Regions from separate parts of the Bradyrhizobium sp. LTSPM299 genome, predicted to be linked through region 2. Evidence: predicted binding sites of a transcription regulator. Region 2 holds the regulator's gene; each other region holds the start of a gene.
What was found. Region 2 encodes LexA, which represses DNA repair genes until DNA is damaged. Its sites were predicted from a motif close to TGTTCNNNNTGTGTTCNG; they were not measured.
Positions count from the first base shown of each region.

Region 1: the regulator LexA is predicted to act here: its motif matches at 2,876-2,893, upstream of UP10_RS22955 (PA0069 family radical SAM protein).
Region 3: the regulator LexA is predicted to act here: its motif matches at 3,159-3,176, upstream of UP10_RS00335 (ImuA family protein).

Region 1 covers NZ_JYMU01000048.1:55,365-60,735, reverse strand. The annotation lists gene UP10_RS22970 (glycosyltransferase family 39 protein) at 1-38, opposite strand, end outside; gene rnhB (ribonuclease HII) at 297-1,031, opposite strand; gene UP10_RS22960 (VOC family protein) at 1,101-1,550, opposite strand; gene UP10_RS22955 (PA0069 family radical SAM protein) at 1,676-2,854, opposite strand; gene UP10_RS22950 (glycosyltransferase) at 3,016-3,585, shown strand; gene UP10_RS22945 (bifunctional helix-turn-helix transcriptional regulator/GNAT family N-acetyltransferase) at 3,643-4,566, shown strand; gene UP10_RS46720 (RSP_7527 family protein) at 4,563-4,817, shown strand; gene moaB (molybdenum cofactor biosynthesis protein B) at 4,836-5,371, opposite strand, start outside.
Region 2 covers NZ_JYMU01000031.1:61,410-66,780, forward strand. The annotation lists gene UP10_RS42105 (hypothetical protein) at 1,111-1,731, shown strand; gene UP10_RS44350 (hypothetical protein) at 1,764-1,964, opposite strand; gene UP10_RS17810 (hypothetical protein) at 2,142-2,360, opposite strand; gene UP10_RS17815 (hypothetical protein) at 2,509-2,937, opposite strand; gene lexA (transcriptional repressor LexA) at 3,101-3,805, opposite strand; gene UP10_RS17825 (molybdopterin molybdotransferase MoeA) at 4,024-5,235, opposite strand; gene UP10_RS17830 (HAD family hydrolase) at 5,263-5,371, opposite strand, start outside.
Region 3 covers NZ_JYMU01000005.1:33,922-39,292, reverse strand. The annotation lists gene UP10_RS00345 (error-prone DNA polymerase) at 1-612, opposite strand, end outside; gene UP10_RS00340 (Y-family DNA polymerase) at 633-2,384, opposite strand; gene UP10_RS00335 (ImuA family protein) at 2,275-3,087, opposite strand; gene UP10_RS00330 (UdgX family uracil-DNA binding protein) at 3,357-4,796, shown strand; gene UP10_RS00325 (inorganic phosphate transporter) at 5,227-5,371, shown strand, end outside.

The sequences.
Region 1 (5,371 bases), on a different contig from region 2:
GCGCGGATCAGTTCGACAACCAGGGAGGTAAACCGCATGAAACGCCTGAAAAGCCCCAGCCACCGTGTCAGCGGCGCAATCCGATCCGAGGGATTTGATAGTCGCGGGCCGCGACGGACGCAACCGGGGTAGAGTGTGCCCGCGCTGCAAAGTCAAATTCCACTGTCATGCCCCGCTTCAAGCGGGGCACCCGGTACGCCGCGGCGGCTCGGCAGGAGCACAACTGTCTCTGGAATACTGGGTCGCCCGGACGAGCCGGGCGATGACAGCGGAGGTTGGGGCGGCAGAGCCGCGCGCTACGCCGCCTCGGATGCTGCGGCTTCGCTGTCCACGCCCCCCGTGAACAGGTCGGGCTCGACCGTCGCTGGGAAATGCTTCAGCCGCGCCGCGACGACGGGGGCAAAGAAGGTGCGGTGATGGGCGCTGGGGCCGAGCCGGTCCAGCGCCGCGAGGTGCTCGGGGACGCCGTAGCCCTTGTGCTGCTCGAAACCGTAGCCGGGACAGTCCAGCGCCAGCGCGCACATCAGGCGGTCGCGCGTCACCTTGGCGATGATCGAGGCGGCCGCGATCGACAGCACCAGGCCGTCGCCGCCGATCACGGCCTCGCAGTCGCAGGGCGTGGCGAGCTTGTCGCGGCCGTCGACGAACACGTGCTTCGGCGTCTCCGGCAGCGCATGGACAGCGCGCGCCAGCGCCCACAGCGAAGCGCGTAAAATATTGTCGCGGTCGATCCGTGCGCGCGAGGCCACCACGACCGAGAAGGCTGCGGTTGCGCAGATCTCCTCGAACAATTCCTCGCGGCGTTCGGCGGTCAACCGCTTCGAATCGTCGATGCCTTTTGGAATGCGGTTGGGATCCAGCACCACGGCGGCGGCGACCACGGGGCCGGCCAGCGGGCCGCGCCCGGCCTCGTCGCAGCCAGCGATCGGCCAGACGCCGCGCTTGATCAGCGCGCGCTCGCGCCGAAAACTCGGCCGCGTCACGACGACCACGCGCTTCTCAGGCTTCTTCTTGGATTTGTCCCGAATCATGCGGGGATGGTGATCAAGCATGACGCGCGGCGCAACCGGGAACCTGCCGCCCCTCCCCGCTATTCAAAGCTAGTCGGGCAGCGACACCCGCCTGTCGTCACCGACCTCAAAGCCCGGTGCGCGTACAACTTCCCAGGCGTGGCCGTCCGGATCGGCGAAATAACCGCAGTAGCCGCCGTAGCTCGTGGGCTGTGCCGGGTTCAACAGCTTGGCCCCCTTCGAGAGCGCGAACGCCATCACGATATCGACCTCGGCATCGTCGCGGCAGTTCCACGCGATCGCGACGCCGCGGAACGCCGCCGGACGTGGCTGATCGGGAAGTGCGGCGTCGGCCGCAAGCAGATGCCATGGGAACAGTCCGAGCACGGTGCCGCCGGTGTCGAAGAAGGCAACCTCCTCGCCGGTCGCGCGCATCTTCCTGGTGAAGCCGAGCGATTCATAGAAGGCGATGCTGGCGCGCATGTCGGCGACGCCGAGCGTGAGGACGGTGAAGCGTGGGGTTGGGGTGGCGTTACTCATCGTGACACTCACTCATGCGACTTCTTCGTAGCCCGGATGGAGCGAAGCGCAATCCGGGAAAGCACCTCCACAGAGAGACCTTCCCGGATTTCGCTTCGCTTCATCCGGGCTACCGATCTTAGCACCTAAAACAAACTCAGCTGCTGCCCGTTGCGCTTCGGCTTGGCAAAATGGTCGGTGGTCAGCTTGGTCCGCCGCTTGTTCAGCCCGAGCTTTTCGCAGGCGATCTCGAAGCGGCGGCCGATCATCCAGGCCATCGGGCCGGTGCCTTTCATCCGGGTGCCCCATTGAGAGTCGTAGTCGCGGCCGCCGCGCATGTCGCGGATCAGCGTGAAGACGTGGCGATAGCGGTCGGGATAGTTCGCCATCAGCCATTCGCGAAACAAATCGCGCACCTCGAGCGGCAGGCGGAGCAGCACATAGCTCGCCTCTTTTGCGCCGGCATGGGCGGCGGCATCGAGGATGCGCTCGATCTCGGAGTCGTTCAGCGCCGGGATCACGGGCGCAACCATCACGGTCGCCGGGATGCCGGCGTCGGCGAGGCGCTTGATCGCCTCGAGGCGCTTCGGCGGGCTCGACGCGCGCGGCTCCATGGTGCGCGCCAGCTTCGGGTCGAGCGTCGTCACCGACAGCGCGACCTTGACCAGGTTGCGCTTGGCCATCCGCGCCAGGATATCGATGTCGCGCGTCACCAGCGCCGACTTGGTCACGATGCCGACCGGATGGCCGGCGCGCTCCAGCACCTCGAGAATGCCGCGCATGATTTTCCGCTCACGCTCGATCGGCTGATAGGGATCGGTGTTGGTGCCGATCGCGATCATCCGCGCCTCGTAATCGAGCGCCGCCAACTCCTTCTCGAGCAGCTCCGGCGCGTCGGGCTTGGCAAGCAATTTGGTTTCGAAATCGAGACCCGGCGACAGGCCGAGATAGGCGTGGGTCGGCCGCGCGAAACAATAGACGCAGCCATGCTCGCAGCCGCGATAGGGATTGATCGAACGGTCGAAGCCGATGTCGGGCGACTCGTTGCGGGTGATCACCTTGCGCGAGGTATCGATCGTAACCGTGGTCTTGAACGGCGGCAGCTCTTCGAGACTCTGCCAGCCGTCGTCGAAGGCGACCCTCGCCTCGGCCTCGTAGCGGCCGCTGGCGTTGGACTGCGCGCCGCGGCCGCGTCGCCGTTCGCCTTCGATCGCGACTGCAAGTTCGGGAAACGGGGTGGGAAAAGGAGAAGCTGCACCCGCCGGGTTATCGGAGGGCGCCGTTACCGGCGGGTGCTTGAGGGCATGAGAGGATGCTCGGCTCATGTTCTGAAGCTAACACAGTGCGAGAACAAAGCAAGAACAAGCGCAGAAGAAATCCACAAAACAGTGCTGTAAAAATCTGCAGGCGAAAAGGCTGCTTTGAAAATGACAAGGTGATAACACAGCGCGATTTTGCAACCGTTTGAGCCAACGAAGCCTCAATCATGCTGAGCGTGATCATTCCGACCGACGGCGTCGAGCGCACCGCGGTCGCGACCTTGGCGGCGCTGGTGCCGGGCGCGGCTGCGGGAATCATCCGCGAGGTGCTGCTGGTCGATCGCACCAATACCGACGTGATGGAGCGCGTGGCCGATGTGGCCGGCTGCCGCTTCCTGCGTTTCGAGGGCACCCGCGCCGCAGCGCTCGCCGCTGGCGCCAGGCAGGCCCGCTCGCCCTGGTTGATGTTCCTGCATCCGGGCGCGGTGCTCGACCCGGGCTGGATCGAGGAGACCACGCAATTCATCCAGATCGTGGCGGCGAGCGGCAAGGATCGCGCCGGCATCTTCCGCTACACCCGCTCGCCCTACACCGATTCCAGCCTGCGCGACGGCCTCAAATTCGTCGCCCGGATGATCGCGGGGCCCTCCGCCGAGCAGGGCCTCCTGATCGCGCGCGACCATTACGAGCGGCTCGGCGGCTACCGGCCGGAGAGCAGCCGCTCCGAGGCGCGTCTGCTCCGCCGGCTCGGCCGCTCCTCCCGCACCATGCTGCGCAGCCGGATCATGGTTGCATAAACGATACTTGCTAAAGTCAAATAATTATTTGACAATGGCAAATATCAGAGATGCACCATGACCGATCCCGAGGACCAGGTCGCCGCGGTCCGCGGCTTCAACCGTTTCTACACCCGCAAGCTCGGCGTGCTCGACCAGCATCTGCTGCAGAGCCCGTTTTCGCTGAGCGAGGCGCGGGTGCTGTACGAACTCGCCCATCGCGAGGATGCAGCCGCCCGCGATATCGGGATCGAGCTCGGCCTCGACGCCGGCTATCTCAGCCGCATCGTCCAGAAATTCGACGACGACGGGCTGATCGCCCGCAAGCCGCTGCCGACCGACCGGCGGCAGGTCCGGCTCAACCTCACCGCCAAGGGGCGGCAGACTTTTGCCAAGCTCAACCGCAGTTCGCATGACGAGGTCGCCGCGATGCTCGACAGCCTCGACGGCGAAAGCCGCACGGCCGTGGTGCGCGCGATGGGCACGATCGAGCGGATGCTGGAGCCGCCGGCCTCAAAGCCGGCCGGCTTCCTGCTGCGCAGCCACCGCGTCGGCGACATCGGCTGGGTGATCTCGCGGCAGGGACGCGCCTATGCCGAGGAATATGGCTGGGACATCAGCTACGAGGCGCTCGTGGCGGAGATCTGCGCGCAGTTCATCCGGTCGTTCGATCCGGCGCGCGAGCATTGCTGGATCGCCGAGGTCGACGGCGAGCCGGTCGGATCGATCTTCCTGGTCAACGGCGGCGAAGGCGTCGCCAAACTGCGCCTGTTGCTGGTGGAGGAGAAGGCGCGCGGGCTCGGCGTCGGACGCGCGCTGGTCGAGCAATGCATCCGCACCGCGCGCGACAATGGCTACACGCGGATGACGCTGTGGACCCAGAGCATCCTGCTCGCCGCGCGCGGCATCTACGCCCGCGCCGGCTTCCGCCAGGTCAAGGAAGAGAAGCATCACAGCTTTGGCGTCGACCTGGTCGGCGAAACCTGGGAGATGGAGCTGTGAAGCCGCAGCGCCGCGAAGCCGCGCGGCGCGTGACGGCGGAGCTCATCACTTTCTATACGCGGCGCGCTCACGCGCTGCGCGCCGAGGCGTACCGTAACGCCGTTCGGACGGTGTGGCGCGGTCTGGTCAGGATCATTGGTGGCCGCTCGTCATTCCGGGGCGCGCGAAGCGCGAGCCCGGAATCCATTTCACCACCGATTTTGCGGTCCGATGGATTCCGGGCTCGCGCCAAGAGGCGCGCCCCGGAATGACGAGGGGAGAGAGAACGGCTACGCGCTCGCGCCCTGCGCCTTTGGGCGGCGCAGATGCTCGTCGAGCCGCGGCATGATCTCGACGAAATTGCAGGGCCGCGTGCGGTAATCGAGCTGCGCGGCGAGAATGCCGTCCCAGCCGTCGCGGCAGGCGCCCGGCGAGCCCGGCAGGCAGAAGATGAAGGTCGCGCCCGCGACACCGGCGGTGGCGCGGCTCTGGATCGTCGAGGCGCCGATCTTGGCGTGGCTCAGCATGTGGAAGGCGATCGAAAAGCCGTCCATCCGCTTTTCGAACAGCGGCTCGATCGCCTCCGGCGTCACGTCGCGGCCGGTAAAGCCGGTGCCGCCCGTGGTGATGACGACGTCGACCCCCGCATCCGCGATCCAGCGCCTGACCACTGTGCGGATCGCCTCGACATCGTCGGTGACGATCTCGCGCGCCGCGAGGGTGTGTCCGGCCGCCGTGAGACGGTCGGCCAGCGTGGTGCCCGACTTGTCATCCGCCAGCGTGCGGCTATCGGAAATCGTCAGCACCGCAATGTTGAGCGGGATGA
Region 2 (5,371 bases):
ACAATGCTGGCCGCCGCGTGCGCAATCGCCTTCGCGACCGCGGCGCACTTCGCCGCGTAGCCCTGCACCCGTGACAGTCCCGCCCGATCGCAAGCCTCGCCGCTACTCGACAGGCGAAATCTTCGATACGCTGTGGCTCGGTGTGACCTTGGTCTCGATATGGGGGTCTATCGTCGCGCTGATCGGCTCAATCCTATTGTACGCCTAGTGACGGACGCGACCCGGAATGCCTGTCAGCCCGGTGTCAGCTTTGCTAACTAGAGCTAGGGCTTTAACGGGCCGGATTGTCCCAGTGCCAAAACCACCAACCACTGGTCTGACCTACGCGGACCTCCGCAAAGAATGCCTCCAGGCTGTTCGGCAGTGGCCCGGCTGCGAAACGATCAGCGGCATCCAGATCATCAGGCAGAACGACGGCTCCTTTTCGGTAAAGGTCACCCTCTACGGCGCATCGCCGAGGCGACTCGCTGATCGAGCAATGAAGGTCGTTCAGCGGGAAATGCGCCACCGGTTTCATTTGATCGAGTGAACCGTCCAAGCCAGGGGGGCCGCCCTATTCGGCGTCGGCGGTGTCAGTCAATCCTGCCGGCGCTTCGTCGAACTATCGAGATCCGCAGCTTCATCGGCCTTTCGCGCCTTCTCGAGGAGAATGTCCCGTTCCGTGCCGGGAGGCAGCTTCTCGGTTTAGCCGTGCAAATGCAGCGAGCCGTTCTTGGAGCGAAGCTGGTCGCCTGCCTCGTCCGATTACGTCCTTCTCCCGGTGCGAACCGATGGTATCGAAGCAAATTCGATGCCCGCTTGTCTTTGAGCCTGGCGTCGGGCGCCTGTGGATTTCTGGGATAACTGGTTGACACGCCGGCATTGGAGGCGACGGCCCAATCATTGGGCTCGACTCCCGGGGTTTAGAGGCGTGAACTTGCCAGCGGCGCTAAGCCCATAACCCGCGCCAACCCCAGCCGCATTGGCCCTCGCTGACCCCCTCAGCGGGGGTCGCTGGTTTACGGGGCATCCCCGAGGCCCCGCGGGGGAGGCTGGACCCCCGTCCGATCCTTCCGTGGTATGATTTGGGCCGCCCATTGAGGCGGCCTGAGCGAGGGAACACTGATAATCGTGCCAACCCTGAAGCAGACGTCCGGTGCGCTTCCGAGCCGCTGCTCCAATTGCGGGTTCGTGTTCATTTCCAATGATTTTGGCGCTACAGAATCGACAGGCGCAGCATTCATCAACAACGTGACCCAGTGTCAAAGGTGCGGACGTCCAGCCCGTGTCGTCGACGGAAAATTTGACTTCGTTGAGAACGCGATCCGCGTCGTTCATGCGCCGCAAGAAACGATCGAGATCCTGCGTGTTCTGCAGACCGCACTGGACGAAGCTCGGCAGGGGAAGCCAGAGGCCGAGGTTGTCAGTACGATCGAAGCTTCCTCGCCAGAGCTCGCCGTCGCAATCAAGAAAAAGATGTCGGCTGGCGGGGCGCTTACCGCCTTGCTGCTTACCCTTCTCGCAAGCTGCTCGAATAGCACAACACTGAACTGGAACCAGCTGGTCGATCAGGTGCATGTCTACGCAACAGGCCAGGAGCCATACCCAAGACTAACACCCTTAGCCGCGCCCGCGGAAGAACCAGAAGCACGACCAAAGCAGACCAGACAGCAACGGCGCCACCAAGAACGCCAAGAAGCCAAAAAGGCTCGTCAGCAGCGGCCGCAACAGCCAAAGAAACCTAAGCATTAGGCGGAGCAAGCGGCTTCGGCATTTTCGGTGCCTCACTGAGGCGCCGCAAGCTTCCTTCGGTGCGATCGAATGATCACATCTGCGAAATTTCGCGGTGTTTCCGCTCTGTTTTCGCGCACGACTAAATCCGTTTTTACCGGGATGGGCGATACTCTCGCCTCGGCGGCGAGTTCTTTCATGCGTTCCTGCCCGCGGAGGCCAGGATTGTTGGCACTCGTGAAACGACTGCTCATGGCAGCTCCTTTCGTTTTTGAGATGGTTGGAAGCCCGAGCACGGGCACAGGTCGCCGATCTCGCGGAGCGAGCCGGGATTCGAAGTTGGATGGTGGATTGGCGCGCCTATCAGGCGCGCGACATGCCTTGCAGGATTAGCTGCTCGAGTTGGGCTGCTGCCCATACGATTAGTCGGGTTAGGACGAAGGCCCGGTCGGCAGCTCGAACAAACCGAGGTGGTACTCGGCCGCGTCGGGATCAGCGTCGGGTATCTTGACGAGGGTGAAGGCGGCCTGGGGAAACTGCTCCCAGACCTTCAGGTCGGCGGCCGTCACCGTCAGCCAGCCGAACCGGAACATGTAGCGGCCCGGCTCCGTGACGCGTCCAGCCTTTTGCCAAGTGACCTTGTCGACCACCGCGCGTGTCCTTGTCGGACCGTGATGATGCGCCAAGGCGCCATTGGACGCAAATCCACAAATGCGCCCCGGAACGCTAAGTCCGGGGTCGCTGGAAATGACTTTGGTCACCCGCCGCGCGGAGGCTCATCCCGCGGCGATGATGGTCTCAACCCAAAAACAGCGACGCGAATACGGAGGGCCGCCGCTCCACGACCTTGGGCTCGCGCTCGACGGTCGACGCGACCGCCGGCAGCTGCAGCACGGTGACGCGCTGGCCTTCGCAGAGCTGGGTCACCAGCAAGCGGTTGCCGTCGGGGAATTCGACCGCATCATGATGGCGATCGGGAACGTCGGGCTCGACCTCGTTGAACACGCCGACGCGGTAGCCGATCGTCCGGGTCCAGAGCCAGCGGCCGTCGTAGCGGACGTTCTCGGCGAAGGCGAGCTCGGTGCCCGGACGCATGCACACCGCAACGGCGGGATCATGCTCCGAAGCAAAGCCGCGGGTCGACGTGCCGCGGAAGGTCGTGGTGATCAGCGTCTCTCCGACGACGGCGGGGCGCGATGCCACGGCGTGCAGACTATAGTCACACATCGGATGGCTCCTCATTTCGAGGTAGCGACCCGTGCCTCTCCTTGAGGCATAGGGCCTCTACCAGAGTGGACGATAGCGTACGATCTTCTTCCCGTTTCTGGGCGATTGTACGACTGACCGTGGAGCACTCCGATCACAAACGCGCTACAGCGCGTTTGCTGCCTCAGTACTTGCGATAGAGCCCGATCAGCTTGCCCTGGATCCGCACCCGGTTCGGCGGCAGGATGCGCACTTCATAGGCGGTGTTGGCCGGCTCGAGCGCGATCGAGGCGCCGCGGCGGCGGAAGCGCTTCAGGGTGGCTTCCTCTTCGTCGATCAGCGCCACCACGATATCGCCGGTGTTGGCGGTGTCGTTGCGCTGGATCAACGCCATGTCGCCGTCGAGAATGCCGGCTTCGACCATCGAGTCGCCGCGCACTTCCAGCGCGTAGTGCTCCCCGGAGCCGAGCATGTCGGGCGGGACGCTGATGGTGTGGCTGCGGGTCTGCAGCGCCTCGATCGGGGTACCGGCCGCGATCCGGCCCATCACGGGGACTGCGACCGGGCGGTTGCCGTCCTCCTCGGCCGTCATCGGCGCGGTCGAGCGTTTGCCGAGCGTGCCCTCGATGACGCTTGGCGTGAAGCCACGCCGGCCATTGCCGCCGCCGCCGGAGAGCTCGGGAAGCTTGATCACCTCGATCGCGCGGGCGCGGTTGGGCAGGCGGCGGATGAAGCCGCGCTCTTCCAGGGCCGTGATGAGGCGGTGGATACCGGATTTCGAGCGCAGGTCGAGCGCGTCCTTCATCTCGTCGAAGGAGGGCGGCACGCCGGCCTCTTTCAGACGTTCGTTGATGAAACGCAGAAGTTCGTACTGTTTGCGCGTGAGCATCTCGAGCATTCCCCCGGTTGGTAGCGTCGTTCGATTCCGAGACTTCAGAAGAAAGCCGGACCTCGGGAGCGCGAAACTCCGAGACGGACTCCCATTTGGTGACACCAGTACTCGAAACAAATCATGAACGGACACTATATGTTCGATATGTGTTCCGCAACCACTTAATTTCAGGTGAACGTAACTGGCACTCCCGATGCGCGGCTACCGCGAAGGCCTCACTCCGGCATGGTCAGGATCTCGCACGCCGCGCCCTTGGCGGCGGCCGGCGCGAACGGCGGGCGGATCAGAAGTGCCCGTGCCGCAGCGAGATTTCCCAACAGCGAACTGTCCTGCTGCGTGACCGGCGTTGCGATCAGCGTGCCGTTGTCGCGCTGCTCGAGCCGCGCGCGCAGATAATCCTCGCGCTGGTCGTTGGCGGCGAGATCGCGGCCGAGCAGGGCGCGCTCGCGGACATGATGAACCGTCTTGCGGCCGCACAGGCTGCGAATCAGCGGCACCAGAAACAGGAAGGCGCACACATAGGACGACACTGGATTGCCGGGCAGGCCGATCACCCGCATTCCCCCGAGACGCCCGTGCATCATCGGTTTGCCCGGCCGCATCGCGATCCGCCAGAACGCCATATTGACGCCCTCGGCCTCCAGCGACTGCTTGACCAGGTCGTGGTCGCCGACCGAGGCGCCGCCGGTGGTGATCAGGATGTCGGCCCCGACGTCACGCGCGCGGCGGATCCCCGCGGTCGTCGACGCCACAGTGTCGGCCGCGATTCCGAGATCGACGGTCTCGGCACCCTCGGCGCGGGCCAGCGCCCGCAGCGCATAGCCGTTGGAATAGACGATCTGGCCGGGGCCGGGGCGGGAGCCGGGCATTACGAGTTCATCGCCGGTCGCCAGCACCGCCACCTTCGGACGGCGGCACACCGGCAGCTCCGGATAGTTCATCGCAGCCGCAAGCGACAGCGCGCGGTCGGCCAGCAGACTGCCGCCTGCCAGCAGCACATCGCCCTCGTGGAAATCCACGCCGGCCGCGCGGATATGTCGTCCTTTGGCGGCCGCCTCGGTGATGGTGATGTGGTCGCCGTCGGTGCGGGTGTCTTCCTGGATGATGATCGCGTCGGCGCCGTCGGGGATCACGCCGCCGGTAAAAATCCGCACCGCTTCGCCGGCGCCGACCGTCCGCGCGAACGGCCGGCCGGCCGCGACCTCGCCGATCACCTTGAGCCGGGCCGACAGGTTGGCCGCATCGGCTGCGCGCACCGCATAGCCGTCCATCGCCGACATCGGCTGCGGCGGCTGGGTGCGCCGCGCCGCGATATCGCGCGCCAGCGTGCGGTGATAGGCGGCATCGAGCGCCACCATCTCCTCGGGCAGCGGGTCGGCGCCCGCGAGGATGGCGGCGAGGGCATCGGCAACCGGCATCAGGGCCACGGGCAAAGCTCCTCAAAGTCCGAGTCTTCAAATTCCAAGTGCGGTCAGCGCCCTTGCCACGTCATCCGTCGATGTCACGTGGATGGCCTGAAGGCCGCGCGCCCGCGCGCCTTCGATATTGGCAGCCGAGTCGTCG
Region 3 (5,371 bases), on a different contig from region 2:
TGGACGCCGCGCCGGATGGTGATAGAGCACCTCGTTGGTCGCGAGCAGCGGCACACTGGCCTTGGCGGCGAGTGCATGCAGCCGCGCGAGGCGGCGCTTGTCGTCGCCGCGATAGAGCAGGCTTGCGGCAAGCCAGACGCCACAGGCAGAGCTCTCCTTCAGGTGCGTAAGAACATCGAGCGCAACAGCCGCATCAAAGCGATGCGGCAGCGTCAGCACGAGAAGCTGGCCCTCGGCGTGGTCGATGAGATCGGACAGTGCGAGACGGCAGTCGCCCTTCTCGATGCGCGTGATGTCATCACCGCGCTTGCCGCGGGTGAGCAACTGGCACAGCCGGCCGTAAGCGGCGCGGTCGCGCGGATAGACCAGGATGTCGGGCGTATCGTCGATGAAGACGATGCGGGTACCGATCAGGAGTTTTGGCGGATGCTCGACCTCGGAATTGTCGAGCTCCTTCCAGGCGCGCACCACACCGGCCAGCGTGTTGTGATCGGCGATCCCGATCACGGGAATACGAAGCCGGCTCGCCTCATGCACATAGGCGCGCGGATCGGAGCCGCCGCGCAGGAAGGAGAAATTGCTGGTGATGCCGATCTCGGCATAGTCGGGCATCAGCTGAATTCCTGGCATGCTCATGCGAACAACCCGTGCACATACCATTTGGCCGGAACGGGCTTGCCCGCCTCGTCTCTCAGCTCGCTCTCATAAAGGCCATCGCGAAAGATCCAGAAGCGCTGGCCCGCGGCGTCCTCGACGCGGAAATAATCCCGTGTCAGCGATTGACCGTCCTGCTTCCACCATTCCATCGCGATGCGCTCGGGGCCTTCGACCCTGACAACCTCATGCTGCGCGCGCCGCCAGGTGAATTGATGCGGCGGACCGTCGGGTACGGTCGCGAATGGCACATTGATCAGCTCCGGCCGGTCGAACAGCCGCAAGGGACGCAGCGGCGGCTCGCCCGCGATCCGCTCCGGCCAGGCGGCTTGCGCGGCGGCGGCAAGATGATGCTGCGCCGGGACGGCGAGCGCTGATCGTTCGGGGATGTGGCTCTGCAGCGGCAGATGCACGACCACGCGTTTTCCGCCGATGCGGGCGGCGATGCGGTCGATCAGCGCGGATATCTCGTCATTGTCATGCACTGACGCGTCGAGATCGCGCTGCTGCTGCACCACGATCTCGGTACGCCCTGCGGCGAGGCGAATAAGATCGAAGCCGAAGCCGGGATCGAGGGGATCGTTTAAGCTTTCGAGCCGTTCGCGGAACAGGCGGTCGATCATCTCGGGCCTGGTGACCGGACGCCCGGCCTCGACCGCGATGCTGCGTACCGCGCCGTCGGTGCGGAAGAAGCTCGCCTCCAGTTGCCGCGCGCCCTTGCCCTGTCTGTCCATCGCCGTCACCAGCGTGCGGGCGAGGTTTTGCAGCGTCAGCGTGATCACGCTGTCGGTGGTGACGGGCTCGGCGAAACGTTTCTCCACGATGTAATCGGGCAGCGGCTTGCGCGGACTGATCGGGGCATCGCCCTGCCCGAGCGCGTGGCTGAGCAGCGTCGTGAAGGCTGCGCCGAACCGCGCCGAGATCTCGTGCGGCGCGCGCGCGGCGACATCGCCGATGGTTTTCAACCCGGCGCGGCGAAGCCCGGTGGTAACAGCCTCGCCGGCGCCGAGCGCTGCGACCAGCAGCGGGCCGATGGCGTGGGCTTCCTCGCCGGCGGTGACGATCTTGCCCGAGGTGTGCCGCGTCAGCGTGCGCGCCGCGATCGAGGTGCCAGCGATTGCGGCGCTGACCGCAAAACCGCGCTGGCTCAGCGCGTTCGTCGCGATCTGCAGCAGCGCGCGCTCGCCGCCGAACAGATGCGCGCAGCCGGTAATGTCGAGGAACAACCCATAAGGGGGATCCAGCGCCACCAGCGGCGTGAAGCGGTCGCACCAGTCGGCGATGTCGTTCAGCGTCTTCGCATCGGCGGCGGGATCGGCGTCGTAAACCGTCAGCTCCGGACAGATCGCGCGCGCATTGGCGAGCGGCAGCCCGATCGAGAGCCCCGCACGCACCGCGGCCTCGTCGATAGACTGCAGCAGGATGGCGTTGTGGTCCTTTGCGACGACGACGCTGGGGATTTCTTGTTTCGCCTCTCCCGCTTGCGGGGGAGGCCGGATCGCATCGCCAGATGCGATCCGGGTGGGGGCTCTCTCCTCACGAAGAGTGTGACTCGTGGAGAAACCCCCACCCCAACCCTCCCCCGCAAGCGGGAGAGGGAGCCCTAACACCTCCCGCGCATCAGCTCGCGAGACGCTGCTCTGCGCCAACCTGCGCGTGATGCGGTCGATGGGCAGGCGTGGCAGCCATAGGCTGAGGATGCGCCGACGGTTCACTGAATTGGCACTCATCACATTTCCATTCCATGATCCATCGCCCGACCGGGCCATGACGATTGCGCACCAGCTCGGCATCGAACCGCGGCGCGCCCCAGGGCGCCGCAGGCATTGAGGCACTCGCGGCCGAGCCCGGCGGTGAATGCGCCGCGCGCACGATCCAGCGCGTCTCCGCGGTCGAGGGAATTGGCGTCGCCGCAATCCGCAGCACCAGCGCGGTGACGCCGGAGGCTTGCGCGGCCAATGTCAATTTGCGGCTGGCGACGAGATCGAGCTGGCGCGCATCGCCCCAGACCTCCAGCACCACCGCGCCCAGCGCGTCGCAGGCCAGCGCGTCGGCGGCGGTGCGCAAGCCGCTGTCGACATCGGCGGCGCGCACCGTGACCAGCAGCCGCGGATCGAGGCCGAGTTCGGCGAGCCCGCTCATCGACAGCGCGCCACTTTCGCGGTCGGAAAAATCCTGCCGCATCCAGACCAGCGGTTTGCGCGGCGACAGCCGTCCGGCAAGCCCTGCAACGAAGCCGGTCGCGGCACCGCTTTGATGGCCGCTTGCGAACACCTCATGCAGCACGGCTGACGCAAGCCCGCCGCGCAGCATCGCATCCACGCTCGTGTGTCCGAGCGCGACGCGGTTCGGCATCGTCGCATCCGATGGCGCCTCGATGCGCGCGATGCTGCCGCGCAAGGACGCAAGCGTACCCGTGCGTGCGCCGTTCATATGCGCCGCTCCTTCCCAACCAAAATTTGAAGCCGTCACTGGTTCTGAACAGAGAACCACGCTGGCTCATTTGTTCATGATATGTTCTAATATAAAGCTAACAGAACCGGCAGAGTCAATCGGATTGGTGGGCTCTCCGATTCATCAGTGGAATCAAGGGGATTCAGGAACGGTCAGGAACGGGGCGCTGCCCCGCCCGCCGCTTCCACGCCTCACCAGGCGCGTGAACCCTGAAATAGCGGCGGCATGACGGAAACGGAGCAAATCGCATGCACATCATGATGCTCGACAACGACACCGATTTCGACGGCTGGCGCAAAGCCGCGCGGCGATTGGCATTGAATGACGTGAAGCCGGCTGATGTCACGTGGACGGTGCGCAATGCGGCCGAACTATTCGCGGCATCCAGCGTGAACGGATTCAGCGCGAACGACCTGCCCGATGCGCCGCATGCGGCCTTCAACGTGTCAGCCACATTCGTCAAGCTGGCAAGGACCGCGATCCTGCATCGCAATGGCGACCGTTTCGCCCTGCTTTATCGCCTGTTATGGCGGCTGCGCAGCCATCACGATCTGCTCGGCACCACGACCGACCTTGATGTCGCCGAGGTCAATGCGATGGCGCGCGCGGTCTATCGCGACATCGACCGGATGCACGCGCATCTCCGCTTCCGTGAAATCGGCCGCGAGCAGAAGGCGCGTTACGTCGCCTGGTTCGAGCCCGAGCATCGCATCGTCGAGGCCGCCGCGCCCTTCTTCGCCAGCCGCTTCGCCGACATGCCGTGGTCGATCCTGACCCCCGACGTGTCAGCGCATTGGGATGGCCACGCGATCTCGATCACGTCAGGCATCGACAAATCCGAGGTGCCGGCGGAGGACCGGCTCGAGGAAACGTGGCGACGTCATTACACCGGCATCTTCAATCCGGCGCGGCTGAAGGTGATGGAGGCACAGCACTCCTATTGGAGGAACCTGCCCGAGGACTCGATCATTAGGCCTTTACTCGAAGACGCAATGCGGATGACGGGTGGCTTCATCAAGAACGTGGCGAGCGAACCGCACACACCCGAGCGACAGCAGGACACGCCGATGGTCCGCGGAGATGCTCACGACACGATCGCGGCGTTGCGCGAACAGGCCGCCGGCTGCCGCGCCTGCCCGCTCTGGAAGGACGCCACCCGGACCGTGTTCGGCGAAGGTCCGCAAACCGCCTCGGTCATGCTGGTCGGCGAGCAGCCCGGCGACAAGGAAGATTTGGCCGGCAGGCCGTTCGTCGGCCCGGCCGGCGAGATGCTCGATCGCGCGCTGGCGGACGCCGGGATCGCGCGGGCCAAGGTCTACGTCACCAACGCGGTGAAGCATTTCAAATTCGTGCCGCGCGGCAAGATCCGGCTGCACCAGAAGCCGAACACACCCGAAATCCGCGCCTGCCGGCAATGGTACGAGCGTGAACTTGCCGCGATCCAGCCGGAACTCGTGGTGGCGCTCGGCGCCACCGCCGCCCAAAGCGTGTTCGGCAAGATCACACCGGTGAACAAGAACCGTGGCCGCCTGATCGATCACGACGGCACCAAGGTGCTGGTCACCGTGCATCCATCCTATCTGCTGCGGTTGCCGGACGAAGATGCCAAGGCACGGGAATACCAGCGATTTGTCGACGACCTGAAAATCGCAGGCTCCTTGTTGCGCCGCTCGGCACACGCCGCCTGAGTTCCCGCAAGCCTGTGGGACTACGGCAACACGTCACTGGAATTCCAGCAACACGTTGATGTGAAATGCATTGAAACAGTTGATAAACACCTACAACCTTGAATTGATCTGTGGTACGGTCACGTGTTCCGCAGGCATTGGGCGTCATGTTCACGCCATGACGTTCCCTGAGGTCGGCGCGCTGCACGATTCGACTAGCCCCAATCGTGCGGCGCGCGACCTCGACCTGGCGGCCCTCCAACTCAAATTCCCAGAGATCGGCAGCGTTCGTTGCTGACGATTGCCGTCCGGAGCCTCCAAGGGCCGGCCATTCAGCTGCACTGCACAAAAACGGGTCGCAAACTGGGGACGGATCGCTTTTACCGGCCGGATTTCAATTGCCTGTCACATGCATCGATCAAAGTCGGGGCCATTGGGACAGGAGTTTACCATGAGCGATATGGCGTTACCCGGCTCGATCGAGCCCGCCTTGAAAAAAGGCCCGGAGCTCGACAAGGGCTTTCATCCATTGACCGGCGTAATCTATTTGGGAGTGGTCGCGGCCGCCCTGTTGTTCGTCGCCTACAGCATTTATG